4 regions of the Streptomyces sp. NPDC047079 genome follow, and region 1 is predicted to be linked to each of the others. Evidence: riboswitches for the same ligand, from Rfam matches in the RefSeq annotation. Region 1 holds a riboswitch; each other region holds the start of a gene.
What was found. A riboswitch is a leader RNA that binds a small molecule or an ion and turns the genes downstream of it on or off. The one in region 1 is predicted to bind S-adenosylmethionine.

Region 1 (7,467 bases):
GAAGCCGATCCGCTCTGCCGAGGCGGCCGCCTCGGCGAAGGCCGCGATCACGTCGTCCAGGTCCTGCAGGGTCATGGCCTTGCCCGTGCCCTCGGTGCCGTCGGGCCTGATGCCGGAGGGGCCCATGGCCGGCGCGTCCGCGTACGGGGGGTCACCGGCGTTGCGGACCATGCCGATGTGCCACAGCTGCGGCACGATCGTGCCGCCCGCCGTGTGCACCGCCTCGGCGACCTTCGCCCAGCCGGCCAGCTGCTCCTCGCCGTGGAACCGCGGGATGCGGTCACTCTGGCCGGCCGACGGGTGGCCCACATAGGTGCCCTCGGTGACGATCAGCCCGACACCGGCGGCCGCGCGCCGCGCGTAGTACGCCACCACGTCCTCGCCCGGGGTGCCTCCCGGTGAGAACTGGCGCGTCATGGGCGCCATGACGATTCGGTTGGGGACGGTCAGGCCGTTGATCGTGGCGGGGCGGGAGAGGATCCGGGCCGCGCGGGAGGCGGAGACGGTGACAGTCACGTGGGGGAGCTCCTCGGCAATGTCAGAAGGGACCGGCTGGTATGTGCACATGCATGGACGGCATGCACAGGGGTCAACCGGGACCGTCCGGCACGGCATTCCTGCACCCGGATGCTCCACCCTGTGATCCCGGACACGCCCGAGGGCGGCACCCCCTGTCTCCAGGGAGTGCCGCCCTCGGTTGTGTCCAGCGACGGACCGGTGATCCTCGGAAGGATCAGAAGTCCATGTCACCGCCCGGCATGCCGCCACCGGCGGGCGCGGCGGCCTTCTCCGGCTTGTCGGCGATGACGGCCTCGGTGGTGAGGAACAGCGCGGCGATGGAGGCGGCGTTCTGCAGGGCGGAACGGGTCACCTTCGCCGGGTCGATGATGCCTTCCTTGACCAGGTCGACGTACTCGCCGGTCGCGGCGTTCAGGCCGTGGCCCGGGGTCAGGTTGCGCACCTTCTCCACCACGACGCCGCCCTCGAGGCCGGCGTTGACGGCGATCTGCTTCAGCGGGGCCTCGAGCGCCAGCTTGACGGCGGCGGCACCGGTGGCCTCGTCGCCCTCGAGCTCCAGCTTCTCGAAGACCTGGGAGGCCTGGAGCAGGGCCACGCCGCCACCGGCGACGATGCCCTCCTCGACGGCCGCCTTCGCGTTGCGGACGGCGTCCTCGATGCGGTGCTTGCGCTCCTTGAGCTCGACCTCGGTGGCGGCACCGGCCTTGATGACGGCCACGCCGCCGGCCAGCTTCGCCAGGCGCTCCTGCAGCTTCTCGCGGTCGTAGTCGGAGTCGCTGTTCTCGATCTCGGCGCGGATCTGGTTCACGCGGCCCTGCACCTGCTCCGGGGAGCCGGCGCCGTCGACGATGGTGGTCTCGTCCTTGGTGATGACGACCTTGCGGGCGCGGCCCAGGAGGTCCAGGGTCGCGTTCTCCAGCTTGAGGCCGACCTCCTCGGAGATGACCTCGCCGCCCGTGAGGATGGCGATGTCGCCGAGCATGGCCTTGCGGCGGTCACCGAAGCCCGGGGCCTTGACGGCGACGGACTTGAAGGTGCCGCGGATCTTGTTGACGACCAGGGTCGACAGGGCCTCGCCCTCGACGTCCTCGGCGATGATCAGCAGCGGCTTGCCCGACTGCATGACCTTCTCCAGGAGCGGGAGCAGGTCCTTGACCGAGGAGATCTTGCCGTTGTAGATCAGGATGTACGGGTCGTCGAGGACGGCCTCCATACGCTCCATGTCGGTGGCGAAGTACGCCGAGATGTAGCCCTTGTCGAAGCGCATGCCCTCGGTGAGCTCCAGCTCGAGACCGAAGGTCTGCGACTCCTCGACGGTGATGACGCCTTCCTTGCCGACCTTGTCCATAGCCTCGGCGATCAGCTCGCCGATCTGGGTGTCGGCGGCGGAGATGGAGGCCGTGGAGGCGATCTGCTCCTTGGTCTCGACGTCCTTCGCCTGCTCCAGCAGGGCGGCGCAGACGGCCTCGACGGCCGTCTCGATACCACGCTTGAGGGCCATCGGGTTGGCACCGGCGGCTACGTTGCGCAGGCCCTCCTTGACCAGGGCCTGGGCGAGCACGGTAGCGGTGGTCGTACCGTCACCGGCGACGTCGTCCGTCTTCTTGGCGACTTCCTTGACCAGCTCGGCGCCGATCTTCTCGTACGGGTCCTCGAGCTCGATCTCCTTGGCGATGGAGACGCCGTCGTTGGTGATCGTGGGGGCGCCCCACTTCTTCTCGAGGACGACGTTGCGGCCCTTGGGGCCGAGGGTCACCTTGACGGCGTCCGCGAGCTGGTTCATGCCGCGCTCGAGGCCGCGCCGCGCCTCCTCGTCGAACGCGATGATCTTGGCCATGTGAAGTGGTCCCTCCAGGACTGGGGGTGATTACTTCGGACCGCGCCCGCGCCCGCGACGGACGGCCCCGGCCGGAGGTTCCTTGCCCCACCCGGTCCGTGGCCTCACCGACCCGGTCCTTCTTTGTCACTCTCACCTTCAGAGTGCTAACGCCAATGATTAGCACTCGCCCCCCGAGAGTGCAAGGTGCGCCCGCGGAGCGGGCTCGTTGAGGGGTGGCGGTCGGGTGACGGGCGGGCGCAAGGTGCGCCCGCGGAGCGGGCCCGCCTCAGGAGTGGCGGTCGGGTGACGGGCGGGGCAGGGGCGCGCCCCAGGTGCGCCCTCCGCGGACAGACCGAGGGGCTCGTACCCCAACGGGATACGAGCCCCTCGACACGTCGAACAGTTCAGTCGTCGGCGCGCAACCTCAGCCGGCCAGGCGGACCATGTCCGCCTGCGGCCCCTTCTGACCCTGCGAGATCTCGAACTCGACCCGCTGGCCCTCTTCCAGGGTGCGGTAGCCGTCCATCTGAATCGCGCTGTAGTGGACGAATACATCCGCACCACCGTCGACCGCGATGAAGCCGTACCCCTTCTCCGCGTTGAACCACTTGACGGTGCCCTGAGCCATGCCTAACTCCCCTATTACTGGCCCTTGCACAGATCCACACCTCGCGGATCCGGGTCAGACCTCACCCCCCAACGGTTGGGGGCGTGCGCCGGAACGCGTCGACCGCGGCTGAATGTATCTGCCCAACTGCCGTCTGCAACAGGTCAATCGGACGAGAAATCCGGGCATGACCGGTCGGGAATGTACGGAGAATTCACTCTAATTCAGGGCAAGTCGGGCCCGGCAAATGGAACGAATGGCGCAAAAACCCTGCCTACTTTGGCTACTTCTTGTCGGGTAGGCGGCAGGGACTCCGGGGTGTCCGACCGGGAAACCGGGAGCGGCTTCCCCAACTGTACCTCGCTCAACCATGCAGAATTGCCCCCTCCGTTTCTCTCACGGAGAGGGCAATTCGATGAACTCTCAGTGTTCTCGTTACTGTGGGTAACGGTCACACGGGGGTGAGTGGCCGTCAGCCGCCCGCGACCGCCGGGATGATGGAGACGCCCGCGCCGTCCGGCGTCACCGTGTCGAGGCCCTGCTCGAAGCGGACGTCGTCGTCGTCGACGTACACGTTGACGAAGCGACGCAGCTTGCCCTGGTCGTCGAGGACTCGGGCGGCGATGCCGGCGTGGTTCTTGTCCAGGTCGGCGATGACCTCGGCGAGGGTCGCGCCCTCGGCGGCGACCTCGGCCCGGCCTCCGGTGTAGGTGCGCAGGATGGTGGGGATGCGAACGGTCACGCTCATGCGAGGCCAGCCTCTCGGAAGGAGTCCAGGGTCGGACGGATCGTCGCGGTGAGGCCGGTGCCCGCCACCGCGTCCAGGGTCTTGAGACCGTCCCCGGTGTTGAGGACGACGGTCGTCTTCGTCGGATCGAGCACACCGCTCTCGATCAGCTTGCGCGTCACGCCCACCGTCACACCGCCCGCCGTCTCCGCGAAGATGCCCTCGGTGCGGGCGAGCAGCTTGATGGCGTCCACGATCTGCTCGTCCGTCACGTCCTCCACGGCCCCGCCGGTGCGGCGCGCGATGTCGAGGACGTACGGACCGTCCGCCGGGTTGCCGATCGCCAGCGACTTGGCGATCGTGTCCGGCTTCTGCGGCCGTACGACGTCGTGGCCCGCCTTGAACGCGGTGGACACCGGCGAGCACCCCTCGGCCTGCGCACCGAAGATCTTGTACGGCTTGTCCTCGACCAGCCCGAGGCCGATCAGCTCCCGCAGCCCCTTGTCGATCTTCGTGAGCTGTGAGCCGGAGGCGATCGGGACCACGATCTGGTCCGGCAACCGCCAGCCCAGCTGCTCGGCGATCTCGTACGCCAGGGTCTTGGACCCTTCCGCGTAGTAGGGACGCAGGTTGACGTTGACGAAGCCCCATCCCTCGCCGGCCGGGTCGCCGATCAGCTCCGAGCAGAAGCGGTTCACATCGTCGTAGTTGCCCTCGATGCCGACGAGGTCGCCGCCGTAGATCGCGGCCATGACGATCTTGCCCTGTTCCAGGTCGTGCGGGATGAAGACGCAGGAGCGCAAGCCGGCCCGGGCCGCCGCGGCGCCCACCGCGCCCGCAAGGTTGCCGGTGGAGGAGCAGGAGAGGGTGGTGAAGCCGAAGACGCGCGCCGCCTCGAGCGCCTGGGCGACCACGCGGTCCTTGAAGGAGTGCGTCGGGTTGCCGGAGTCGTCCTTGACATACAACCCGCCGGTCACGCCCAGCTCTCGCGCCAGGTTGTCGGCCTTGACGAGCTTGGTCCAGCCCGGGTTGAGGTTCGGCTTGTCGGCGACGTCCGCCGGGACCGGGAGGAGCGGCGCGTAGCGCCAGATGTTCGCGGGGCCGGCCTCGATCCGCTTCCGCAGCTCCTCGGTGTCGTAGCCCGAGAAGTCGTACTCGATCTCCAGCGGGCCGAAACACTCCTCGCAGGCGAAGACCGGGCCGAGGGGCACCCTGTGACCGCACTCGCGGCAGGACAGGGCCGCGGCCGGGCCGAGGCTCACGGAGTCGGTGGTGCTTCCAACTGTCTGCACAGCCATGTCAGGCGAGGCCCTCTCTCCTCATCTTCCTCACGACGCATCTCGCCGCGAGACGGATTTGGCACCTTCCCTAGCCGGGAGCCTCGCGGTGGAAGACGAGAACCGGCTGGAGGGTTGCCGGGGCTTCATCGGGCCGTGTCCCTCTGCCCCTCTGGATGAGCTGTATGCGGTTGTTTCACTGGTGATAAGCGGCGGCGACCTCCGACATGCGATGGTCACCGGCGTTGTTCAAGACTGTAACCGAAGGCCTGGACAGTTGAGACAGTCGTCCGAACCGCGAGATGGATCACCGAATGTGAGGAGCGCAGACCGTGCTGGAAGAAGTCGAGCGCTGGCTGAGCACCCGCTCCTGGTCCGTGACCGATCGCCCGCTCCACCAGATCCTGGCCGCCAAACGCACCTCGGGCTCGTCGGTCAGTGTCGTGCTGCCCGCGCTCAACGAGGAGGAGACGGTCGGTGAGATCGTCGCCGTGATCCGCCACGACCTCATGCAGCAGGTGCCGCTCGTGGACGAGATCGTCGTCGTCGACTCGGGTTCCACGGACCGCACCTCCGAGGTCGCCGCGGCGGCCGGCGCGACGGTGGTGCACCGCGACGCCGTCCTGCCGCGCATCCCGGCCGTGCCCGGCAAGGGCGAGGTGCTGTGGCGCTCCCTCCTGGTCACCCGCGGGGACATCGTCTGCTTCGTCGACGCGGATCTGAGGGAGTTCTCCTCGGACTTCGTCTCCGGGATCGTGGGCCCGCTGCTCACCGACCCGGGCGTGGACCTCGTGAAGGCGATGTACGACCGGCCCCTGGCCCTGGCCGGTGAGCGCGCCTCCGGGACGACCGCGGCGGGCCAGGGCGGCCGCGTCACCGAGCTGATGGCGCGCCCGCTGCTCAATATGCACTGGCCGCAACTGGCCGGTTTCGTGCAGCCGCTCGGCGGCGAGTACGCCGCCCGCCGCTCCCTGCTGGAGCGGCTCCCGTTCCCGGTCGGCTACGGCGTGGAACTGGGCATGCTGGTCGACGCCCTGCACCTGGTGGGCCTGGACGCCCTGGCCCAGGTCGACGTCGGCGTGCGCATCCACCGCCACCAGGACGGCCAGGCGCTGGGCCGCATGGCCGCGGCGATCTACCGGACCGCACAGCTGCGGCTGGCCCGTGGCCATCTGGTCCGCCCCGCCCTCACCCAGTTCGAGCGTATCGAGGGCGGCTTCGAGCCACGGACGTACACGGTGGACACGGAGGAGCGCCCGCCGATGGCGGAGATCGCGGAGTACGCCGACCGGCGGGCGGCCTGAGCCTTCCCCGCGGAGGGAAACGGTCCGCCGCCGCGACGCCACCGCGTTGTGCTGCTTCGCATACGGCTGAAGGGAACGTTTGAGCGTTTTCGGCTCGGGCTAGGTTTGGTGGCATGGCTTCGAATGCGGCTTCCGTTCTGGTGGCGTCCAACCGCGGCCCGGTCTCGTACGCGCTGGACGAGACCGGCCGGCTCACCGCCAAGCGCGGCGGGGGCGGACTGGTCTCCGGCCTGTCGGCGATCGGCCCCGACGCGGACGCGGTGTGGGTCTGCTCGGCGCTGAACGACAGCGACCGGGAGGCGGTACGGCAAACGGGCGGCACGCTGGACCCGGCCGACACCGGCGGTCAGCGCGTACGGATGCTCGACATCGACCCCCAGGTGCACGCCGACGCGTACAACGGCATCGCGAACTCGGTCCTGTGGTTCGTGCACCACATGCTGTACCAGACGCCGCTGGAGCCTGTCTTCGACGCGGAGTTCCGGCGGCAGTGGGCGGCCTACGAGACGTACAACCGGGCGTTCGCCGAGGCGCTGGCCGAGGAGGCGGCCGAGGGCGCGGCGGTCCTGGTGCAGGACTACCACCTCACCCTGACGCCCCGGATGCTCCGCGAGCTGAGGCCCGACCTGCGGATCGGCCACTTCTCGCACACGCCGTGGGCGCCGCCGGAGTACTTCCGCCTGCTGCCCGACGACATCGCCGCGCAGGTGCTCGGCGGAATCCTGGGCGCGGACCGTGCGGCGTTCCTCACCCAGCGGTGGGCGGACGCGTTCACGGAGAGCTGTCACGCGGTCCTCGGTCCGGGCATCGCCTCGGGCACCCGCATCGGTGTCCACGGGCTGGGCGCGGACGCCGAGTTCCTGCGCGAGCGGGCGCACCGGCCGGACGTGGCCGAGCGGATGCGGACCCTGCGCGAACAGATCGGTACGGCCCCCGACGGCAGGCCCCGCAAGTCGATCGTGCGGGTGGACCGCACGGAGCTGTCGAAGAACATCGTGCGCGGGCTGCTGGCGTACGAGGAGCTGCTCGAGTCGCATACGGAGTGGCGGGAACGGGTCGTCCACGTGGCGTTCGCGTACCCGTCCCGCCAGGACCTGGCCGTCTACCGCGACTACACGGCGGAGGTGCAGCGGGTGGCGGCGGAGATCAACTCCCGTTTCGGCACCGCCGGGTGGACTCCGGTGGAGCTGCACGTCAAGGACGACTTCGCGCGC
Region 2 (7,467 bases), on a different contig from region 1:
CGGTCTCCGCGGGCCGCACCGAGACCGGCGGCAGCGCCAGCTCCCGCCGCAGCCCCTGGGCGGCGTCCAGCACGGTGTCGAGCAGCAGCCGCACCCGCATGTCCTCCATGCTGCGCCCCTCGCGCGCCGCCCGGCGGGTGGCCTCGAGGGCGGCCTCCGCCTCACCGAGCCGCGCCTTGAGCCGCCGGGTCTCGCTCTCCGCGACGGACACCTGCGCCTGGCTCTCGGCGCGCACGGCCTCGACCTCGCCCTGGACCTTGCGCAGGGCGGCCTCGCCGCGTTTGACGTCACTGAGCGCGGAACGCAGCTTGCGGTGAAGCGATTCGGCTTCCTTGCGGGCCGACTCCAGCTCCCCGCGCAGCCGTTCGGTCTCCGTGCGGGTCTGCTCGCGGGCGGCCGCCAGCTCCGCGCGCAGCCGCTCCAGCTCGGCCCGGTTCTCCTCGTCGGCGCGCTCGGCGTCCGCCCGCTGGGCTTCCTCGCCCGCGGCGGTCACCAGCTTCACCCAGCCCGCCGGGCGCAGTACATAGGCCGCGGCCGCCACGTCGAGCGGGTCCGCGGCCGGGGGCGGCGAGCCGGAGTCGAGGGCGCCGGTGAGTTCCGGCTGCGCCTCTCTGAGCCTCTCCGCGATCCGCTGCCGGAACAGCGCATCGCCCTCCAGGGCCGCCGCCATGGCGTTGCCGGCGAACTTGATCCGGCGGTTCGGGGTGAACCGGGCGTACTGCCGCAGCTGTGCGGGCAGTTCGGCCAGCGTCAGTCCGCCGAAGCCGTCCGAGACGATCTGGACGACCCGGCGGCGCACTCCGTCGGGCAGCGGGCGGTCGAGCACCTCAGCGGTGCCGTCGACCGGCTCCCCGCCCGAAGTCTCCGCCATCCGTCACCCCAATGTCTGTGCGGGGCCGCCTCCCTCAGGAGCCGGCTCCCGGCCTGTCCACGAGCTCCACCTGATCCAGGGCGTTGCACCAGCGGCAACGCACCGACTCGATGGTCTCACTGACCACGTCGCGCTCCTCGACCTTCGGCTCCCCGGCCAGATCGAGGTGCACGTACTCGACGACCTTCGACGAGCGGGTCACGTCGAACCGGGTGAGGTTGCCGCAGAGCATGCAGCGCCAGCGGGTCGTCTCGGTCGGCAGGGGAACCGTCATCGTGGCTGCTCTTCCCTCTTCTTCCAGTCTCCGTGATGCGCCAGTTTCCCTGGAGCGTGTGGCTCGTAACCCTACGGCCTGGCGGGTAGTCGCCGCCCGCCCGTATCCCGCGGCGAGGCGCTCTGTGCGGATCGATCCCGTTACGCCATGCTCTGTCCCATGATCAGCACCTGGAGCAGTACGGTCGGCAGGGCGCTGCGGGGACAGTCGGCGCCCGTGACGTACGGACTGATTGCCCTGTGCTGTCTGATCTTCGCGCTGGGACCGGCCTCGGGCCTGAATCCGGCGTACGGCAGGGGCGACGAGCTGCTCGCCGCCCAGCGGGCCTATTTCACCCGCTGGGGGGTGGTCCCCACGGAACTGTTCAGCGGGGCCCCACGGGCCGCCCTCACGCCCGCGACGGCACTGTTCGTGCACGGCAGCTGGGTGCATCTGCTCGGCAACATGCTGTTCCTCTATGTCTTCGGGGCGATGACCGAGGAGCGGATGGGCCATCTGGAGTTCGCCCTGTTCTACGGGGGCTGCGGCTTTCTCGCGCTGCTCGGGTACGCGGCGGCCAACGCCGACTCCGCACAGACGCTGGTCGGGGCCTCCGGGGCGATCTCCGCGGTTCTCGGCGCGTTCCTGTTCCTGTTCCCCGGAGCCAGGGTGACCAGTCTCTTCCCTTTCCTCTTCTTCCTGCCGCTGCGCTTCCCCGCCTGGGTGGTGCTGCCCTTCTGGGCAACGCTCCAGTGGATCGCCGCGGGCCGCGCCTCCCAGGGCCCGGGCGTGGCCTATCTGGCCCATCTCGTGGGCTTCGCGCTGGGCTTCCTGTACGCGTGGGTGCGCTATGGCAGTACGAGTAGGGTGAAACCACCAGCCCAGGCCCCTGAGGGAGAACACCAGCCGTGATCACCGCGATCGTGCTCATCAAGACCAGCGTGGACCGGATCCCCGAGATCGCGGAGTCGATCGCCGCGCTGGACTCCGTCAGCGAGGTCTTCTCCGTCACCGGCACCTACGACCTGATCGCCATGGTCCGGGTGAAGGCCCATGACGACCTTGCGGACGTCATCCCCGGCCGGATCAGCAAGATCCCGGGCGTCCTCGGCACGGACACGCACGTCGCCTTCCGCACGTACTCCCAGCACGACCTGGAGGCGGCGTTCGCGATCGGGCTCGACAACTAGCTCGACGACCAGGCGATCGGGCTCGACAACTAGCTCGACGACCAGGCGATCGGACTCGACAACTAGCTCGACGACCAGGGGGTACGGCGACAGGGCCCGCGGTCACACCGCCGGGACGCACCGCCCGTCCTGCGTGCGGTACTGCCACCGGGCGCCGTCCCGGACCATCTCCCCGACCGCCCGGACGAAACGCTCCACGTGCTCGTCGGGCGTGCCCGCGCCGAAGCTGACGCGGATGGCGTTCAGGGACTTCTCTCCGGGGGCGGCCTCGGGGGCCCCGCACTCGCCCTGGGTCCCAGGGTCGCTGCCGAGCAGGGTGCGCACCAGCGGATGGGCGCAGAAGAGGCCGTCACGGACACCGATGCCGTACTCGGCGGAGAGCGCGGCGGCGAAATGGGAGCTGTTCCAGCCCTCGACGACGAACGAGAGGACGCCGACGCGGGGCGCGTCGTCACCGAACAGGGAGAGGACCGTGACCTCCGGGACCTGGGCGAGCCCTTCCCTGACCTTGCGGACGAGGTACTGCTCACGGGCGACGAGCGTGTCGAAGCCCGCTTCCGTGAGGGCCTTGCAGGCGGAGGCGATGGCGTAGGCGCCGATGACGTTGGGTGAACCGGCCTCGTGCCGGGCCGCGGTCTCGTGCCACTCCACGTCCACTCCCCCGTCCGTGCGCCGCGTGACCTTGCGGCTGGCGCCGCCGCCGGCGAGGTACGGCTCGGCCTCGCGCAGCCAGTCGGCGCGGCCCGCCAGCACGCCGGAGCCGAACGGGGCGTACAGCTTGTGGCCGGAGAAGGCGACCCAGTCGACGTCGAGGTCCCTCACCGACACGGGGTGGTGCGGGGCCAGCTGGGCGGCGTCCAGGACGATACGGGCGCCGTGGGCGTGGGCGGCCGCCGCAAGCTCGCGTACGGGCCACAGCTCGCCGGTGACGTTGGAGGCACCGGTGACACAGACGAGGGCCGGTCCGTGGGGCTCACGGTCCGCGAGGGCGCGCTCCAGGGTCCGTACGGCCTGCTGGGGGGTGCGCGGGGCGTCGAGGAAGGTGACGCGGGCGTCCCGCCAGGGCAGCAGCGAGGCGTGGTGCTCGGTCTCGAAGACGAAGACCTGGCAGCCGGCCGGCAGGGTGGCTGCGAGGAGGTTGAGCGAGTCGGTGGTGGACCGGGTGAAGACCACCTGGTCCTCCTCGCGGCAGTCGAGGAACGCGGCGACGGTCCGGCGCGCGTTCTCGAAGAGGTCCGTGGACAGCTGCGACAGGTACCCGGCGCCCCGGTGGACGCTGCCGTAGTACGGCGCGTACGCCGCCACGTCGTCCCAGACCCGCTGGAGCGTGGGGGCGCTGGCCGCGTAGTCGAGCGCGGCGTAGGTGACTTCGCCGCCGGTGACGAGCGGGACGCTGACATCCCGGCCCAGAACGGGCAGCGGGGCACAAACGGACTGGTCGACGGCAAGGGCGGAGACGGACATGGGTGCACTCCCGTGAAGGCGTAGGTGATCACCGCGCCGGACGGCGCGCAGGGCGGCGCGCGGCTGCGTCAACGGCACGGGAAAGGGTGAAAAGGGGGATGCGGAGGCGGGGCTCTGCGGCCCTAGCGCATTCGCTTGCTCACGGAAGGCTCCCTCGAACGACCAGGACCCCTGGCCCCACGCTCATCCCAAGCGTGCGAGGGGTCCGCGCTTGCCGCAGACCTCGCTGCCTGCGGCCCGGTCTTCACCCGGGGCACCCCGCCACGGACGGAGGGTTGCCGGACAGCCGGCCGGGGCCGAGTGGCTGTCGCTCATGACCTGGGCAGGACGCTACGTGAGGTGATCACCCGACCGCAACCTCTGTCCGGATGCCGGGACATACGGCATCCCTCCGCGCCGGTAGGGCGGGGGCAAGGGGGGACGGGGCGGGAACGTTGGGGAGCCCGGCCGGGCCGGGCTCCCCAACGCCATGGGGCACTACCGGTTGCTCGCGGCCACCCAGCGTTCCAGCGTCCGCCTCGCGGCCCCCGAGTCGATCGACTCCGCCGCCTTCTGCATCCCCGCGCGCAGCTGCTCGGTCAGCGGGGCCTGTGTCGGCTCCAGGGCAACCAGCGCCGCCGCGGAGTTCAGCAGCACCGCGTCCCTCACCGGCCCGGTCTCCCCGTTCAGCAGGCGCCGCGCCACGTCGGCGTTGTAGGAGGCGTCAGCCCCGCGCAACGCCTCCACCGGCACCAGCTCGATGCCGGCGTCCCGGGGGTCGAAGGCCTCCTCGGTGACCTTGCCGTCACGGACCACCCACACCCGCGACGTCGAGGTCGTCGTCAGCTCGTCCAGTCCGTCGTCGCCCCGGAAGACCAGGGACGAGTTGCCGCGTTCGGCGAGGACGCCCGCCACGATCGGCGCCATCCGCGGGTCCGCGACGCCCACCGCCTGCGCCTTCACGCGCGCCGGGTTGGTCAGCGGGCCCAGGACATTGAACGTCGTACGGATTCCGAGCTGGCCGCGCGCCGCGGCCACATGCCGCAGGGCGGGGTGGAACTTCACCGCGAAGCAGAAGGTGATCCCGGCTTCCTCGGCGACCTCGGCCACCCGCCGCACCGGCAGCTCCAGATTGACGCCGAGCTTCTCCAGCACGTCCGAGGCCCCGGACGCGGAGGACGCGGCCCGGTTGCCGTGCTTGACGACCTTGGCTCCCGTGCCGGCCACCACGATCGACGACATCGTGGAGATGTTCACGGTCCTCGCGCCGTCACCGCCCGTCCCGACGATGTCGACCGTCGGCCCCGGCACCTCGATGACGTTCGCGTGCTCGTACATCGCCCGGACCAGTCCGGTGATCTCCTCCACCGTCTCGCCCTTGGCGCGCAGCGCCACCGCGAACCCGGCGATCTGCGCGTCCGTCGCCTCGCCGCGCATGATGCGGTCCATCGCCCAGGCCGTGTCGTCCGCGCTCTGGTCACGGCCGTCCAGCAGCCCGTTCAGCACCTGGGGCCAGGAACGGCCCGCCGCGGTGTCGCCTCCAGCGGGGGTCACAGCGCTCATAAGCCGCTCCTGGGTCGATGTCCCGGTCGGGGACGCACGTTCCGAACAGGTCCACCCTATCCAGCCCGGGACACGGCAAAGGACCCCGTCCAGGAGGACGGGGCCCTTCGACCGTGGCGTGGCGCGCGCAGCGATCAGTGGTGGCCGTGGCCGCTCGTGATCTCCTTGTACTCCTCGACCGTGGGCTTGGGGATCTGGTTGTTCTCCCCGTAGTAGGCGTTGCTCAGCCTGGCACGCAGCTTCTCCGGGCCCTTGACCTTCCGCTCGACGCCGTTCTCGTCGACCGTCGGGCCGATCTCGGCCGGCTTGTACTGCTCGTGCGCCGTGAGCGTGTGCAGCTGCTCCTGGCTGAGCGGCTCGTGGACCTCGATGAACTCACCGTGCGGCAGCCGCTTGATGATGCCCGACTCACGGCCGTGCAGCACCTTGTCGCGGTCGCGGCGCTGAAGGCCGAGGCAGATCCGCTTGGTGACGATGAACACGAGCACCGGCACCACGAAGAAGGCGATGCGGACGAACCAGGTGATCGCGTTGATCGACAGGTGGAAGTGCGTGGCCCACAGGTCGTTGCCGCCGGCGACCAACAGCACGAAGTACCACGCGATCCAGGCGGCACCGAAGGCCGTACGCGTCGGCGCGTTGCGCGGGCGGTCCAGGATGTGGTGCTCGCGCTTGTCGCCCGTGACCCAGGACTCGACGAACGGGTAGACCGCGATCGCGACCAGGACCAGCGGGAAGATCATCAGCGGGACGAGCACGCCCAGGGCGAGCGTGTGGCCCCACAGGTTGATCTCCCAGCCCGGCATCGTACGGATGAGACCCTCGGAGAAGCCCATGTACCAGTCGGGCTGGGCGCCGGTGGACACCTGGTCCGGACGGTAGGGGCCCATGGCCCAGATCGGGTTGATCTGGGCGACCGCCGCGACGGCCGCGATGACACCGAAGACCAGGAAGAAGAAGCCTCCGGCCTTGGCCATGTAGACCGGCAGCAGCGGCATGCCGACGACGTTGTTGTTCGTCTTTCCGGGACCCGCGAACTGCGTGTGCTTGTGGTAGAAGACCAGGATCAGGTGGCCGACCACCAGGCCGAGCATGATGCCCGGCAGCAGCAGGATGTGGATCGAGTAGAACCGGGCCACGAAGTCGCCGCCGGGGAACTCGCCGCCGAAGAGGAAGAACGACAGGTACGTGCCGACGATCGGCACGGACAGGATCGCGCCCTCCATGAAGCGGACACCGGTGCCGGAGAGCAGGTCGTCCGGGAGCGAGTAACCGGTGAAGCCGGTGAACATGCCCAGGACGAACAGCAGGAAGCCGAACAGCCAGTTGATCTCACGCGGCTTGCGGAACGCGCCCGTGAAGAACACGCGCATCATGTGCACGAACATGCCGGCGAGGAAGATCAGCGCCGCCCAGTGGTGGATCTGCCGGATCAGCAGACCGCCACGGACGTCGAAGCTGATGTGCAGCGTCGAGTTGAACGCCTCGCTCATCAGCTGACCCTGGAGCGGCACGTAACTGCCGTGGTACACCACCTCGTTCATCGAGGGGTGGAAGAACAGCGTCAGGTACACACCCGTGAGGATGATGACGATGAAGCTGTAGAGGCAGACCTCACCCAACATGAACGACCAGTGGTCGGGGAAGATCTTGCGCATGTTCGACTTGGCCAGGGAGTAGATCCCCAGGCGGCCGTCGGCCCAGTCGGCGAGGCGCTCGCCGGCCGGTGCCCCTCCGCGCGAAGCGGACTCATTGCTCGGTGTAGTGCTCATCCGCGCTCCCAGAAAGCAGGACCGACGGGCTCTTCGAAGTCGCCGAGCGCCTCGAGGTAGCCGTCCGCGTTGACGCCGATGCGCAGCTGCGGCAGGGCGTGACCGGCCGGGCCGAAGATGACCCGGGCACCGTCGGAGAGGTCGAAGGTGGACTGGTGGCACGGGCAGAGGACGTGGTGCGTCTGCTGCTCGTACAGGGAGATCGGGCAACCGACGTGGGTGCAGATCTTCGAGTAGGCCACGATGCCCTCGTGGGACCACTCGAGTTCCTTCTTGTCCTTGATGTTCTCCGGCTGGAGCCGGACGAGCATCAGGGCCGCCTTGGCGATCTCCTTCTGGAAGTCCTCGTTGGTCTCCTCCAGGCCCTCGGGCTTG
Region 3 (7,467 bases), on a different contig from region 1:
ACCGTACCGAGGTACGTCGTGTCCAGGCCCACGGAGCGGCTGATGCCATGCATGGTGAGCGTGCCGTGCAGCGTCCACTTGGAGCCGCCGCGGTAGACGAACCGGGTGCTGGTGAAGTCGATGTACGGATGACGCTCGACGTCGAGGAAGTCCGCGGAACGCAGGTGGTTGTCACGGGTCTTGTTGCCCGTGGTGATGCTGGAGGCGTCGATACGTACCGAGGCCTGGGAGTCGGCCATGTCCGGTGCGATGCGGATGCCGCCGTCGAAACGGGTGAAGCGGCCGTGGACGTGTGCCATGCCCACGTGCTTGGCGATGAACCGGATCGCGGTGTGCGGCGGGTCGAACAACCAGGTGCCGGGCGGTGGGAGTTCCAGCTGGCGGGCGGGAAGCAGCGCGATGCGCGCGGGGGCGAGGACGGCTCCGGCGACCATGTCGACGTGCTCGCGGGCGGGTGTGAGCCCCTCCGCCGCAGCCATCACGCTGTAGGAGCCCGGCGGCAGGGTCACCATGAACAGGCCGTACGGGTCGGTGGTGCCGCACGTGACGACGCGGTGGCTGTCCAGCGCCGTCACCGTGACCTCGGCACCCCCCAGGGGCTGCCCCATGGGATCGACGACCTCGCAGGCGTATGCGCCCGCGCCGGCCGGCAGGGGTACGGAGAGGCCCGGCGCGGCACCGAAAGCGGTGCGGGAACGCCGACGCCGGAGCAGTCCGAGGGCCATGCTCTTCGCCTTTCTTGAGCCGTGTCACCACCGCGAACCTCGCGGACGTGCCGACGTCCACGGTTGCCAAGAGCTTTCCTGAACTGGTTGCAGGCGCGATGAGATCAACTTTTCAACGATCATAGAACAGGCGGTGCGGAGCGGTTCCTCGCTGATGTCGACGTGCGGCAACACACTCCAGCGCGTCCGACCACCCCAATGGCCGTATTCAGCGGGCCGTATCGCGACTCCTTGGCCTTGCGCTTTGCGCCGCTGCTGTGGCGAACGGCACCCAAAATTCCCCGAGGTGTACGCGGGGCTCGCCGCTCCATCACGCGGCCCACACATTGCCCGCACGTTGGGACGACTCAGAGCCGGGGCCAGAACGCGTGGGCGGGTTCGGGCGCCCGGCATGGTCCAGCCGCAGGCGCCGCATGGCCGCACGCCGCGTGCGTCCGCGACGCCCGCTCCGGCGTCAGTCGAGTCCCTCCATCTGCCGGGAACCCTGGGCGCTAGAGATGTCGATTTCCGCCCAGACGGTCTTGCCGCCCGGCGGGTACGGCTCCGTGTCCCAGCGGTCGGCCAGGGCGGTAACTAGGAGAAGGCCACGGCCTGTCTCACTGTCGGGCCATGTCCCGAAGTCGGTGACGGCTGACGGGATGTGGTCACCCCGAGCATCGGTGACCGCGATCCGCAGCAGGCCGCCCGTACGGTCGAGGCGGAGCGCCAGGCGGAAGTCTCGGCCCTGAACCCGGCCGTGCAGCGCCGCGTTGGCCGCCAGCTCCGCAACGATCTGCTCCGCGCGCTCGACCACGGACGGTGATACCTGCCAGGCCCGCAACTCCGCAGCCGTGAGCAACCGGGCGAGCCTTGCGCCGCGACGGGTGGAGGACAGCTGTTGCGCGAAAGTCCTGGCGGCGGTGGATGCGTGGGGAATGGTCACGTTCATGAGGGCCACCGTGGGGGGCACGCGGGGGCGCACGCCAGGGGAAGGGCCCGTACGCTGCGTGAGAGTACGGGCGCATCCCCTGGACGGTACGACGGTCAGCCGTCACTGAGCCGATGCGGCAACGCCAAGGGGCTGTCAGTAATGCTCCAGGTCCAGAAGGACGTAGCAGCGGGACCAGTTGACGGTCCACTCGCCACCCATCTCGTAACCGGCCTCCCGCACCTGCTCGGTCACCCGCTCCAGTACGCTCCGCAGCGCGTCCAGACTTCCGGCGTCCTCGAACATGCCGCTGGGCTCCGACACGGGTCCGCGGTACATCACATGCTCATCTCCCCAACGTGTCCCGACGAGCTCGACGGTGTGGGTGTCACCGTCGTTCTCGACCGACACGTAGTAGCTGATCTCGCCTGATTCCCCATTCGCGTCATTGCCGGAGGAATCCGCATCCGGGGTTTCGTTCGGGGAAGCTGCGGCATCACAAACGCAGGAGGACCACCAGAGACGCCAGGGCCCGACCGTGTCCCATCTTTCCGCGTCCAGCGTCCTCTGGGCGACTTCGGCGAGAAGGGCGAGTCCCCGGAGCGAGCGTCTGTCGAAGTCCGGTGGGAGCTCGCCGCTCAGGTCGAACGACGGGTCCTGCGCCATACCTCCGGGGAAGGCGTCCACGAGTTCCAGGAGGCAATCGTCGTCGCCGTGCTCCCACTCCTCAGGGTTGTCCACCTTGGCGTAGCGCTCCTTGTCCGCCTCGCTGCACCAGCAGAGACCAGGCACGCAGCAACACGTGCCGGTGGCTGTCTCGTCGGCCTGGGTGGCGTCCTCGGCAGCCTCAACCGCCATGGAAACCGGGACAGGTTCCTGGCAAGGAGAAGGTGAGGGCCGGCCCGGGGTGAGGCAGACCGCCTCCAGCCGTGCTTTTCCGATACGGCTGTTGCTCAGCCACTCAGGCACCTCGTCGCGGATGTCGACTGCCCGTGCCTGCAGTGGTTGGTCCCCGTTGCGGTAGAAGGCGATATCGCAGAAGCTGTCGAGCCATTCGTCGAAGAGCTCGTCGGTCCCCGGCCGGCCGAGGCCGCTCGACTCGGCCGTGCGGAACCGTGCCCGCGCGGCAGCGAGGTCGATGAGCGGAAGGCCTTCGCGGCCAGGCGATGTCTCGGAGGGAACGGGCATGTCAGTAGCCTCCCGGAGTCGAAGGACCCCGGTAGCGCTGTTGCCACACCCCGGTGATCTGCGGTTTCCCACGCATTTCGCGTGGCTCGGCCGTCACCCGGAGCACCTCGTCCAGGGCGGGGATGCCGTCCAGCAAGCCGGGACTTGGCGCTGGAACACACGACCGAGCGGGAAGCTAACACCCGCGTCGATCTTCCGCAACATCTCCCACAACCCTTTACTCCGGGGCGGGAGTCATGACATCTTGCGGCTCGGCCAACCGGGCGTCGCGCATGGCCGGGACAGCCGCCGGCCGACCATCTCGCCCACTGCGCGAGTGGCCTACCGGCCAGGACCACGCCCCCATGAACCCGTGGGGACGAGCACCGATCTCCCTGCACGACGTGTAAGGGGGTCCTTCGTTTCACAGGAGGCCCTTGTGCACGCCACCGACGCAACCGGTACGCCTCGTAACTGGGATCTCTACCGGACCGCGGTCGCCCACATCCGGTTCCAGGGCCGGACGGTACGAGTCGAACCGCGTCCCTGGGGCACAGCTGAAGGCTCTTTCCCGGAATCAGCCGGCAGCCGCACCGTCCACGTGATCACGGCCTGGAATCCCCGTGGGCGTACCGCTTCCGCCGACGACAACGCCCGCGCTCAGGGCCTGTTGGTCAACGAGATCCGCAGCCGTGCTCTCACCTGGTGGTCCGCCGAAGGAGGCGATGCGTGCGGCACGCACCGCGAGGAGAGCGTCGCCGTCGTCGGCCTCAGCGACGCTGCCGCGCGGGAACTCGGACGGCGTTTCGGCCAGGACGCGATCTTCGCCTGGACCCCCGACGCCTGGCGCGTGCTGGCATGCGACAACGAGGCTGCGGCTGTGAGCGGATGGGCCGCGTGCCAGAGCCGCCGGCTTGCATCGCTTCGCCCGAGCGGCGACGCCGAGCGCGACCGCTCGGACGGATCGTCGGAGCGGCACCTCGGCGAGAGCTGACATACACAGGAGATGAACCCATGGGCATGTATCCCATGCGCACGCCGGACCACTGCCCCCGCTGCGGCAGGAAGCTGGCCGGTCCGCCTGCCCAGCGGATCAAGGCCGACGGCTTCCCGGCGGAGGTGACCTACGAGACCGACCCGGTGTGCGGCGCGCGTTGGCACGTGTGGGACAAGACGTCCCCGCTGCGCCACTTGGCCTGTCCCTATGTGGAGGGCACGGGCTGACGCGGGCCGCCTCCGTACGGTGAGTCGGCGTACGGACACGTTCGGTGGACAGTACGAATTCGAGTTGGCCACGCTGGGGTGTCGATGCGGGGTTTGGTACGTGTGCACCTGGAGGTGGGCCTCGAATGACGACCGACAACGTCGAACCGGCGGCGGGAGCGGAGTGCGTACGGGAACCGGACCCGTCGGACAGCCTGCGGACGTTCGGAGCGGTCGTGCAGGCGCTGCGCGAGCATGCGGGGCTGAGCCGGGTGGAGTTCGGCGAGATCGTCCGCTTCTCCAAGCACACAGTGGAGTCAGTGGAGTTGGGGCGCCGGATGCCGGATGCGTCTTTCGTCGAGCGCGCGGAGGAGGCGCTGGGCAACACGGGGGCGCTGCGGAACTCGGCGCGGTTTCTGACTCGGGGGGAGGCGGGGCTGGCGGCTTGGTTCCGGCAGTGGGCTCGGCTGGAGCGTGTGGCGGTGAGTCTGTGTACGTATGAGTGCCGGTTGGTGCCGGGGTTGTTGCAGTCGGAGGGGTATGCGCGGGCGGTGTTCGAGGGGACCGTTCCGGTGGCGCCGGACGACCAGCTTGAGAGCTTCATGGAGCGGCGGATGGAACGCCAGCGGATGCTGTACGAACGGCCGACGACCCCGTTCAGCTTCATCGTCGAGGAGCATGTGTTCCGGCGCCGGTCCGGAGACGCGGGCCAGATGCGGGAGTTGTTCGATCACGTGCTGGAGCTGAGCGCACCGCGCAACGTGACACTTCAGATCGTGCCGCTGGAAGCGGGGTTACACGCTTGCCTCGACGGCCCGCTCCAGCTGTTGGAGACCCCGAAGGGGCAGCGGCTTGCCTACTCCGAGGGGCAGCAGAACGGCCGTCTGATCTCCGACCCGAAAGAGGTGAGCCTGCTCCAGCAGCGCTATGACACACTTCGCTCGCAGGCCCTGAACGCCCAGGACTCGCGGGGGCTGCTGGGGCGACTCCGAGGAGAGCTATGAGCACGACGGAACTGGCCTGGTTCAAGTCCAGCTACAGCGGTAGCCAGGGTGACAGCTGCGTGGAGGTCGCTGTCACCGAACAGGCCGTACACGTACGGGACTCCAAGGACATGACGCGTCCGCACTTCGCTGTCGCGCGCGAGGAGTGGCAGCGGTTCGTGGGGTTCGCGGCGGGGTCCTGAGCCGCGTCGTCCCGGCGGTCGCGTGATGACGTGCACCGCCGGGACAACGGGTCAGTGAAGGTCGGGTCCGCCCGCCTCGACGATCTCGTCGAGCACGCTGATCTCCTCGTCGGCGTCGTCCGGCACATCGGGGTCGTCGCCGAGAAATGGTCCGGGTGCCTCCTCGTCAGCGAGATGCGGATACTTCTCCAGGAGGAACCGCCGCCGGTACGCCATGTCGGCGGCGTCGACGATCCCCTCCAGAGTGGTCCAGTTGAGGGTGCCTCCAACAACGATCCCGAATGCGGGTACGGCCTTGCCGAGCCCCTTCTTGGTGAGACGAAAGCCGAACGCCTTCGCGAACTGCGTGGAGACCTTGGTGACGACTGACTCGCTGAGGACTTCCCACGTCTTGCCGCGGAAGAGCGCCTGGGTGAGCCGCGAGATGTCGGCCATCGCGGCGTTCTTGGCGGTGGCAGAACTTGCCGTTCCGACGTTGACGACAGACATCACGAAGAGCTTTTCGGCAGGCTCTTCGGGGTCGTAGCCGTAGAACAGCGAGACATGGCCGACGGCGCGGGAAGCGAGTCCGAGGACAGCAGCGGTATCGGCGGCAAAGGCGCCCGCGATCGCACCTCCCGAAGGCGCTGCCGCAGCGCCGGCGGAGGCGGCGATGACGAGCTCTCCTCCAGAGATCGCAAGTCCCGCAGTCGCTCCCGAGAGCGCCGCGACGGCCGGGTAGTACCAGCTCGCCCCACGTCCACGGACCGCGTCGATCTGCTGGAGGTCCAGGCGGCGCAGGTCGGAGAGCGACTCGACCTCGTGCCCCCGTTTCTTGTGACGCGCCACCACGCGTTTGGGGGAGAGGCCCGCTCGCGACACCCGTCCCACCGTCCGCCGCATGGACTGCAAAGCAGTGCCGCTCCAGTCCGGCAGGGCATCGGCGGCTCCGCGAGCCCCGGCGCCGACCTTTTGAGCACCCTTGGCGACGATTTCCTGTCCACGCGAAACCGCCGATCGGGCCCGCGGGTGGTTCTCCAGCTGTTTTGCAGCGCGCTTGCCGAGTTGCGCGACGCCGTTGGCCACGTGCTCCCCGGCGTTACTCATCGCTCGTGACAGTGGACGGCCCTTGAACTGCTGGATGGCACGCCAAGCCTCGAGCTCGTAGTCCGAGGGAAGCCGATCGGGCTGCTGCGGGTTGCTCATGGTCCCTTGTGCTCCTGTCTCTGGGGCGAGCTGTCAGGCGGGGTGGCGGGGGCCGTGGCCCGGGGGCGGGGTGAGGGTGGAGATGTAGTTATCGCCGTCCACCAGGGGGTTTTCGAGGCCGACGCCGGCTGCGGCCATGCGGTCGTACTCGGCGAGGATCAGCTCCTTGGTGCGGTACGTCACGTGCGCCTTCATGTCGTTGTCTCGGGTGACGTTGAAGGTGTCGAGCACGTACGAGGTGTCGTCACGGGAGACGCCGTACAGGTGGAAGAAGAGGGCATCCAGCTCCGCGCGGATCGTTGCGCGGCGGTCGGAGCTCCAGCGGAAGGGGGTGCCGGTGTCGCCGAGATCGCTGGCCAAGGCTCTCATGTCATGGGAGGTGTAGGTGAGTTCTGCGAGGCGCGGCATCAAGAAGTCACTGTGGGGCGCGAGATGTTTCGGTGTGGGCACGGGGAGCTGCGTGACGTAGCCGTACGTGAGGTGGGTGCCGCCGATCTTCTGGCGTACGGAGTAGTCGAATGCCATGGACGACAGAACCGTAAGCAACAAGGGCGCATACTCCGGATCGGAGGGAACGACGAGAGGGAACGGGTGCGCGAAGCCATACGAAGGCGCGACCGAGCAGATCATGGTGCGCTCGTCGGACGCCCGGCAGATGTCCCGCCACCCGAGGACCCAGCCCCGCTCCCACCCCCTGGCAGCAAGCCTTGACCGAACCCCCGGCAGCTTGATCTCCTTGCCGTTCTTGTCGACCTCGTCTGTAGGCACGTCCTGTTCAGGGACCCAGTACCGTGGCATCGGGACAGCCGAGGCGTCTTGATGCTGCTCGGCCGTGAGCCGTGGCAACGTGCCCTGATTGAGCTGCTTCTCAGTGGCACCCTGGTACGTAGAGAAGCGGTTGTCGTAGTGATGGAGCATCTTGGCCTCGTACAGGGGCAGCAGGTGTTCGTCGCCCCGAACCAGTACGTTGCCCTGAAGGTTCCAGCCGTCCTTGAAGAGGTCCTCGAACGTCTCACCTCGCCGTGCGTCGGGACGGAACAGATGGGAGTCGTTGGCCATGTGGAACATGGTCATGAACGACACCCCCCAGGGAT
Region 4 (7,467 bases), on a different contig from region 1:
GCCTTGGAGATGTGGAACGGCTCTGTGTGCGTGACGACTACGGTCGGCACCAGCCCTATGTGTCGCGTCAGTGGTGCGATGCGGGCGGCGATCAGTACGGCGTCGAGCCGTCCGCGGACCTGGTCGGTGCGCTCGTCCGGGTCGAGTGCGTGCGACGACTGCGGGCCGAGCCCGTCCTCGATGGTCACGAAGTCGAGCAGACCGCGCTCGGCCTCCGCGACCAGGTCGGCCCAGTAGCCGGCGGTGAACAGGTCCCGGGGCCGGGCCTCCGGCTCGCGCCAGGAGGCGGGATGCCAGCCGGTGCCGTCGAGGGCCACGGCGAGGTGCAGGGGGGCGGGAGAGGTTGAGGACACGAGTGGGTGCCTTCCTGGATGTCCGTAAGGAGAGTGGACGGACCCTCGCGGGAGCAGTGCGGCCTCGGCCGGCCGCATGGCGCGAGGGCTTCGCCGGGGATCAGGAGTTGTCGAGCGGCAGGCCCGGAGGGTTGGTCTCCGACTTGGCCACGGCCTCGTTCGACAGGTTCCAGGCTGCCAGCCACTGGGCGTACTGGCCGTTCTCGATCAGGTGGTTGATGGCATCGGTGACCGGCTTCGCCAGGCCGCTGTCCTTCTTCGACGTCGCCGCGATCAGCCCCTGGAGCGTCTCGCCGGCGCCGGACAACGTGCCCGCGTTGCGGGTGGCCCGAGGCGTGTGCGCGCCCTGGGTGATGTGGTACGCGATGGACGGGTTGGGGCCGAGGTACGCGTCGATCCTGCCGCCGGCCAGCGCCAGATGGAGGCTGTTGTTGTCCTGGAAGTACTTGACGGTGAGCTTCTTGCCCTCCTTGGCCAGCTTCGCCTTCCACCCCAGGAGGATCCGCTCCTGGTTGGTGCCGGAGCCGACGGAGACGGTCTTGCCCGCGAGGTTCTCGTAGTCGCCGTCGAAGTTCCAGGTGCTCTGCTTCGGCACCTCGAAGGCGAGGTTGTCCTCGCGGTAGGAGGCGAACTCGTACTTCCTCTTGCGCTCTTCGGTGTCGGTGACGTTGGAGAAGGCGATGTCGACCTTGCCGCTGTCGAGGCCGACGAAGAGGTTCTCCCATGTCGAGTTCCTCACCTCCGGCTTGAGGCCGAGCACGGCGGCCACCAGACGTCCGAGGTCGGGTTCGGCGCCGGTGAGGGTCTTCTGGTCGCCGCCGACGTACGCGAGCGGCGGGAGGCCGGAGGGCAGGGCGCCGACGCCGATCTGAAGGGTGCCTCTCCTGCGCAGGGCCGCGGGCAGTTCGGCGCTGATCGACTTCACCTCGGACACCTTCAGGGTGGTCTGGCGGGCGGCGCCGTTGGAGAGCTGCCCCACGGCGACCGTGCCGGAGGCCGCGTTCTCCGTGGTGGTGGCGGCGTCGCTGGTGCCCCCGCAGGCGGCGAGCCCGGCTGCGAGGGTGACGACGGCGGTGCCCGCGGTGAGGCCGCGGCGGAAGCGGGTGCGGAGAGTGAGGGTGCGCATGGCTGTCCTTGTTCGGTGAGCGGTGGGGAGGGACACGAAAGGCCTGGGGGGAACGCGGACCGGGCGGTCCTCTCGCTCCAGGGGGGCGGTGAGGGGAGGTGTGGTCAGAGCACCTTGCTCAGGAAGTCCCTCGTCCGCTCGTGCCGTGGGCGGTCGAGCACCTGGTCCGGCGGTCCCTGTTCGACGATCCGGCCGCCGTCCATGAAGACCACCCGGTCGGCGACCTCACGTGCGAAGCCGATCTCGTGGGTGACGATGACGAGGGTGGTGCCGCCGCGGGCCAGGTCCTTGATGACGGCGAGCACCTCGCCGACGAGTTCGGGGTCGAGGGCGGAGGTGGGTTCGTCGAAGAGGATGACTCCGGGGCGCAGGGCGAGCGCGCGGGCGATGGCCACGCGCTGCTGCTGACCCCCCGACAACTGCCGGGGATAGGCCCGCTCCTTGTCGGCGAGTCCGACCCGCCCGAGCAGGTCGCGGGCCAGCTCCTGGGCGTCCGGCTTGGTCAGTCGGCCGGTCGCCACCGGGGCGGCGGCCACATTGTCCAGCACGGTCAGATGGGGGAAGAGGTTGAAGTTCTGGAAGACGAATCCGATGCGGCCGCGCTGGGCCAGGATCGCCCGCTCGCTCAGTTCCTTCAGGCGGTCGCCGTGCCGGCGCACGCCGATGGGCTCGCCGTTCACGCTGACGTAGCCGCGTTCGGGCTTCTCCAGGTGGTTGATCACCCTCAGCAGGGTCGACTTGCCGGAGCCGGACGGGCCGAGGATCACGGTCACCTCGCCCGGCCGTACGGTCAACTCGATGCCGTCCAGCACCCGGTGGGCGCCGAACGACTTGTGCACGTCGTGGACCTCGACGGCGGCGGGGCGGGTGCCCGGTGTCCCGGTGGTCATACGGCGGCCTCCTCGCGCGCGCGTTCCCGCAGGTCGTGAAGACCGTTGCGGAGCTTCTGGAAGGGGGTCGGCGGCAGGGACCGGGTGGCGCCGCGGGCGTAGTGCCGCTCGACGTAGAACTGGACGACCGACACGAGGCTGGTGAGGATCAGGTACCAGACGGTGACGACCAGCAGCAGGGGGACGATGTCGCCGGGGTAGGTGCTGCCCATGGTCTGCGCGGAGCCGAACAGGTCCAGCAGCGAGACGTAGAACACCAGCGAGGTGCCCTTGATCAGGCCGATCAGCTGGTTGACGTAGTGGGGGATGATGGATCTGAGGGCCTGCGGAAGGACGATCCTCTTGAACTGGTAGCTCCTGGGCAGCCCGAGTGCGGCGGCCGCCTCGTGCTGGCCCTGGTCGACGGAGAGGATGCCGCCGCGGACGACCTCCGCGGCGTAGGCCGCCTCGTTCAGGCTCAGACCGACGACGGCGACGACCATGTCGGTGGCGAGCCGTGACTCGTCGAAGGTGAAGAAGGCGGGGCCGAAGGGGACGCCGATGCTCAGCGTCCTGTACAGCGCGCCGAAGTTGTAGAGGAAGATCAGCACCACGATCAGCGGTATGGAGCGCAGCGCCCATACATAGATCCAGCTCAGCCCGCGCAGCACGGGGCTTTGTGACAGCCGGGCCAGCGCGAGGAGGATTCCGCCGAGCAGCCCGAGCACCGCGCTGAACGCGGTCACTTCGAGGGTGATGAGCAGTCCGTCGAGGAGGGTGGGGCGCAGAAACCAGTAGGTGAAACGGTCCCACTGGTAGAAGGGGTTGGACACCAGTCCATGGACGAACTGGGCCATCAGTACGAGCACGACGGCGGTGGCGATCCAGCGGCCCGGCCGGCGCAGGGGCAGCACCCGCTGGGCCCTCGGGGGCCCCGCGGCGGTCTCGTCGGGCGGCGACGGGGCGAGGGACACGGCGGCGCCGGGGGATTCACTCATGGCAGGCTCCAGCGGAGTCGGACGCCCCGGGGCGGCGCGCGCCGCCGCACGACCGGGCGGCGGGGACCGCCGGGAGTGAGGGGGCGTGGGAGGCGCACGGGACCAAGGGCGGGACGGAAACGTGGGCGGACCGCGGCGGCGGTGCGCGTCGGGGATGCGGAACGCCGTCAGGCGTGGCGGCGGGCAGAGCCCGGGGTGGTACACAGTGCGCTGTTGACGCGGAGCAGGTCGACGGAACGGTTCGCGCACAGCAGGACGCAGCCCCGGGGCCGCGGAGCGGCTGTCCTCGAAGCTGCGTACATCACTGCCACCGTCACTGTTCCGGGCCCGGGGGCCACGCGCTTACCGAAACGTCATCCGGTCGGGTCGTCACCTGGGGCACCCCACCGCGGTGCGAGGGTTGCCGGTCAGCCAGCCAGGGCTTGTCGCCGACGCTCATGACCTTTCTGGCCGTAAGTTAAGGCAGGCGCCCCGAGCGCTGTCAACGGGCGTCCGTCACGTGATACGTGGCGCGGCGCGCCGCGCGTCCGTCAACAGGGCCGTGCCGCCGTGCCCTCGGGAAGGTGCGCCGCCCAGTCCAGGATCTGCACCGCAGCGCCCGCGGCCTCGAGTCCGCGACAGTGCGCGTGATGCCGGCGGGCGATGCCGTCGAGGTCCAGGTGTGGTCCGAAGGCGGGGTGGGCGGCCAGCCGGCGGGCGTAGGACCACAGGTGCGGGTGGTCGGCGACGCGATGCACCGCGGCCGCGTCCAGGTGCCAGCGGTGCACGGTGTCGAGTTGCACCAGGCTCACCCACAACTGCACATCGGCGGCGCTGAGTTGTTCAGGCAACAGATACCCCTGACGGGCCAGCCGCCCGTTGAGTGACCCCAGGGTGCGCAGCAGCGAGGTGAGCGCGGCGTGCCGCTCCTCCTCGTCGGCGTCGGCGCGTCCGGCGCGCTGGGCGGCCGCTTCGATGCCCTGGGCGCACAGGCGCTGGACACCCTCGATCTCCGCGTCGGCGCCCTGGGGGTAGAGCGCGGGGCGGCCCGCGCCGAAGCGGTGGGCCAGGTCGCGCATGATGTCGGAGGCATGGGTGCTGACGATCCGGCCCGACCAGTCGTCGCTGAGCACCGGCGCCACGGCGGCCGCGGAGTAGCGATGGGCGCTCGCCTCGTACAGGGGGCGCAGTGCCGAGTGCTCGCCCCTGGGCCCGTCGGGCACCGCGGGCAGCAGGGTCACGGGGAGGACCTCGTCGAGGCCGAGCAGGCTGTGGGTGATGGCGATCCGCAGGGACCGCGGACAGGACAGGGACAGGTGGAGGCGGTAGCGCCGCGGTACGGCGTAGTGGCCGCTGCGGGCGTCACGGCCGATCCTGCCGCGGAAGGCGGGGGCGGGTTGGGCGGACGGGAGCGCGGTCAGGGCATGGGCGGACATGTCTCTCCCCGGGGTTGGTTGCGCGAAGGTGCGAGGGGGCGGCCCACGGGCGGGCGGGGCTCCCCGGCCGCCGGGCGACGGGGTGGGGCGCGGGCCCGGCACCGCCGGTTCAGCGCAGGGGACCGGATGCGCTGCAGACACGCAGCAGATCGATGTGACGGCGGGAGGTCAGAAGGAGGGACCGCCGGCGTGTGCGGTGCGCACGGCCGTTGACCGGCTCCAGGCGTCCCATGCTTCCCTACCCGTTCACTAGGAAATCCCTACTGGAGTGTCGATCGGGCTCCGGTCCGCGTCAAGGGGCGGTCCGCGGAGTGAGAGGGCCACACGCGCGGGACGATTGCGGTCTCCGGGTGACGGCAGGACCGTGCGTGTTCGCCGCGCCTTGACAGTGCCCGATGTGAGTGATTGGCTACTCACATGCCGAAGGATCGCCCCCGCCAGTTGTCCACCGCCGAGGAGCGCCGCGATACCGTGCTGCGCACCGCGATCGGGGCGTTCGCCGCGCGGGGCTACTTCGGCACCACCACGGCCGAGGTGGCCAAGGCGGCGGGCATCTCCCAGGCGTACGTCTACCGGCTCTTCCCCAACAAGGAACTTCTGTTCGTCGCCGTGGTCGAGCACTGCTTCGTACAGGTGCGGGCGAGTCTGGAACGGGCGGCCGCCGAGGCCCGGGGCAGCTCCCCCGAGGTCGTGCTGTCGGTCATGGGCGATGCCTACGCCAAGCTGATCAGCGACAACGACCTGATGCTGATCCAGCTCCACGCGCAGGCCGCGGCCGTCTCGGAACCCGCGGTGCGCGAGGCCGTCCGGCAGGGGTACGCCCGGCTGGTGGAGTACGTCCGAGGCGCATCCGGCGGCAGCGAGAGGCAGATCCAGGACTTCTTCGCCGTGGGCATGCTCTGTCACCTGATCGTGTCCATGGGGGCCGACGAGGTGGAAGCCCCCTGGACGCGGACTCTGGCGGCAGGAATCACCCACTACTGACGGCTCCAACGAGCGCCAGGACTACACCTGGGCGGTACGGAATCGGAAAGCGCCCGTTCAGCCGCCCACCGTCAGCCAGACGTATCCCCCGTCCCGGACCAGTCTGAGCGCGATGTACGTGCATCCGGGGCAGCATGCGGTCAGTCCCGGCTCCGGCCCGTAGACATGGAGTTCGGCGAGCGGGCCCGACCGCGCGCACTCGGGACGGCGCCACCAGGCCGTGGTGGGTTCCACGGCGAGGATCTCCGAGAGCGGGCCGGCAAGGCAGTTGCCGTCGAGGTGCGCGGTCGCGTCCGCCATGATGGGCCTCCGGTGCGGTGGGTTACGGCGGTTCAGCCGAAGCGTTCGGTACGGATGGTGGCCGGGTCCCGTCCCCCGTCGACCAGCAGGTTCCCGACGGTCTCGACGAAGGCGGTGGGCCCGCAGACGTAGACGGGGCCGGTCCGCCCGAGCCCGGCGGTCGAGACGTCGAGGTCGGCCGGGGTCACGCGGCCGGGTGCCCGCGTGGCGCCCGGCGGGGCCTTGCGGGTGTACACGATGCGGACGTCCAGGTCGGCGTGCCCGTCGGCCAGGTGGTCGCGGTACCAGACATCGTCCGGGGTGCGTACGGAGTACAGCAGGTGGAACCGGGCTGCCGGACCGCGCCTCGCGATGGGCGCGGACCATCGCGGCCAACGGCACCACACCGGAGCCCCCGGCGACCAGCAGCACGGGTTCGCTCTGTTCGGGCCGCCATACGAACCAGTTGCCGAGCGGCCCCCGCACCTCCACGTCCGTCCCGAGCGGCAGTCCGTCGGCCAGGTAGGGCGAGACCTCCCCGTCCGGCACGGCCTGGACGCCCAGCTCGATGCGGTCCCCGTCGGCCGGTGCGGCCAGGGAGTAGCTGCGTACGGCCTGGTAGCCGTCGTCGGCGGTAAGTCGTACGTCGACGTGCTGGCCCGGCAGATGGCCCGGCCAGCCGGGCACGTCGAAGACGAGGGAGCGGGCGGTGGCGGTCTGGGCGTGCCGCTCGACGAGCCGTGCCCTGCGCCAGGCGATGGCCATGGTCAGTCGCCCCAGTTGCGCTGCTCACGCTACTTCGCGCAGCCGCGCCCGGAACTCGCCTCCGATTACGAGGTGGAGTTCGAGAAGGCGGTTCGTCTGCTCATGGAGAACGGCTGGGGTTTCCGCCTCCATGCCACCTACGACGAGACCATCCGGCGTGACCTCGCGGTGTTCGAGAAGCTCGCCGCGGAGGGGCTCTTCCCGGCCGGGAACCGCTGGCTGTTCGACCACGCGGAGACGGTCTCCACGGACAGCATCGACCGTGTCGTGGCCCTCGGTGGCGCGATGTCCGTGCAGAACCGTCCCTCCTTCCAGGGCGACGCGTTCGTACGCCGATACGGCCCCGGTGCCGCCGCGGCCGCCCCGCCGGTCCGGGCCATGCTGGACCGCGGCCTGACGGTGGCCGCCGGTACGGACGCCACCCGTGTCTCCACGTACAACCCCTGGGTCGCACTGCACTGGCTGGTCAGCGGCCGCACCGTCGGCGATCTGGTGCTGCACCCGGCGTCGTCCCGCGTCGACCGGGAGACCGCACTGGCGATGTTCACCCGCGCGGGCGCCGCGCTGACCGGCGAGGAAGAGGTCAAGGGGGTGCTGCGTCCCGGCTGCTACGGGGACCTCGCGGTCCTGTCCGACGACTACTTCACCGTGCCCGAGGCGGACAACAACGGAAGGAAC

Region 2: linked by a shared signal. The riboswitch ahead of ABZ823_RS11660 (aminotransferase class V-fold PLP-dependent enzyme) and the one ahead of thrC (threonine synthase) in region 1 are both predicted to bind S-adenosylmethionine.
Region 3: linked by a shared signal. The riboswitch ahead of ABZ823_RS15660 (hypothetical protein) and the one ahead of thrC (threonine synthase) in region 1 are both predicted to bind S-adenosylmethionine.
Region 4: linked by a shared signal. The riboswitch ahead of ABZ823_RS26495 (amino acid ABC transporter permease) and the one ahead of thrC (threonine synthase) in region 1 are both predicted to bind S-adenosylmethionine.

The regions. Positions count from the first base shown of each region.
Region 1 covers NZ_JBEYUZ010000012.1:57,666-65,132, reverse strand. The annotation lists gene ABZ823_RS17810 (NADH:flavin oxidoreductase) at 1-516, opposite strand, end outside; gene groL (chaperonin GroEL) at 734-2,356, opposite strand; gene ABZ823_RS17800 (cold-shock protein) at 2,763-2,966, opposite strand; gene ABZ823_RS17795 (MoaD/ThiS family protein) at 3,418-3,693, opposite strand; gene thrC (threonine synthase) at 3,690-4,970, opposite strand; SAM riboswitch class I at 4,989-5,132, opposite strand; gene ABZ823_RS17785 (glucosyl-3-phosphoglycerate synthase) at 5,282-6,253, shown strand; gene ABZ823_RS17780 (trehalose-6-phosphate synthase) at 6,367-7,467, shown strand, end outside.
Region 2 covers NZ_JBEYUZ010000006.1:166,471-173,937, reverse strand. The annotation lists gene ABZ823_RS11680 (NYN domain-containing protein) at 1-871, opposite strand, end outside; gene ABZ823_RS11675 (hypothetical protein) at 906-1,145, opposite strand; gene ABZ823_RS11670 (rhomboid family intramembrane serine protease) at 1,305-2,036, shown strand; gene ABZ823_RS11665 (Lrp/AsnC ligand binding domain-containing protein) at 2,033-2,314, shown strand; partial or broken gene ABZ823_RS11660 (aminotransferase class V-fold PLP-dependent enzyme) at 2,377-3,778, opposite strand; SAM riboswitch class IV at 3,981-4,097, opposite strand; gene trpD (anthranilate phosphoribosyltransferase) at 4,256-5,320, opposite strand; gene ABZ823_RS11650 (cytochrome bc complex cytochrome b subunit) at 5,455-7,092, opposite strand; gene ABZ823_RS11645 (Rieske 2Fe-2S domain-containing protein) at 7,089-7,467, opposite strand, start outside.
Region 3 covers NZ_JBEYUZ010000010.1:13,642-21,108, forward strand. The annotation lists gene ABZ823_RS15650 (YceI family protein) at 1-725, opposite strand, end outside; gene ABZ823_RS15655 (ATP-binding protein) at 1,180-1,653, opposite strand; gene ABZ823_RS15660 (hypothetical protein) at 1,789-2,820, opposite strand; SAM riboswitch class IV at 2,876-2,985, opposite strand; gene ABZ823_RS15665 (DUF3293 domain-containing protein) at 3,239-3,793, shown strand; gene ABZ823_RS15670 (hypothetical protein) at 3,814-4,023, shown strand; gene ABZ823_RS15675 (helix-turn-helix transcriptional regulator) at 4,149-5,006, shown strand; gene ABZ823_RS15680 (DUF397 domain-containing protein) at 5,003-5,188, shown strand; gene ABZ823_RS15685 (EcsC family protein) at 5,240-6,373, opposite strand; gene ABZ823_RS15690 (DNA methyltransferase) at 6,407-7,467, opposite strand, start outside.
Region 4 covers NZ_JBEYUZ010000028.1:18,854-26,320, reverse strand. The annotation lists gene ABZ823_RS26510 (LLM class flavin-dependent oxidoreductase) at 1-353, opposite strand, end outside; gene ABZ823_RS26505 (ABC transporter substrate-binding protein) at 454-1,479, opposite strand; gene ABZ823_RS26500 (amino acid ABC transporter ATP-binding protein) at 1,584-2,369, opposite strand; gene ABZ823_RS26495 (amino acid ABC transporter permease) at 2,366-3,346, opposite strand; SAM riboswitch class IV at 3,680-3,789, opposite strand; gene ABZ823_RS26490 (glutathione S-transferase C-terminal domain-containing protein) at 3,877-4,761, opposite strand; gene ABZ823_RS26485 (TetR/AcrR family transcriptional regulator) at 5,179-5,745, shown strand; gene ABZ823_RS26480 (DUF6510 family protein) at 5,803-6,045, opposite strand; partial or broken gene ABZ823_RS26475 (FAD-binding oxidoreductase) at 6,078-6,789, opposite strand; partial or broken gene ABZ823_RS26470 (amidohydrolase family protein) at 6,823-7,446, shown strand.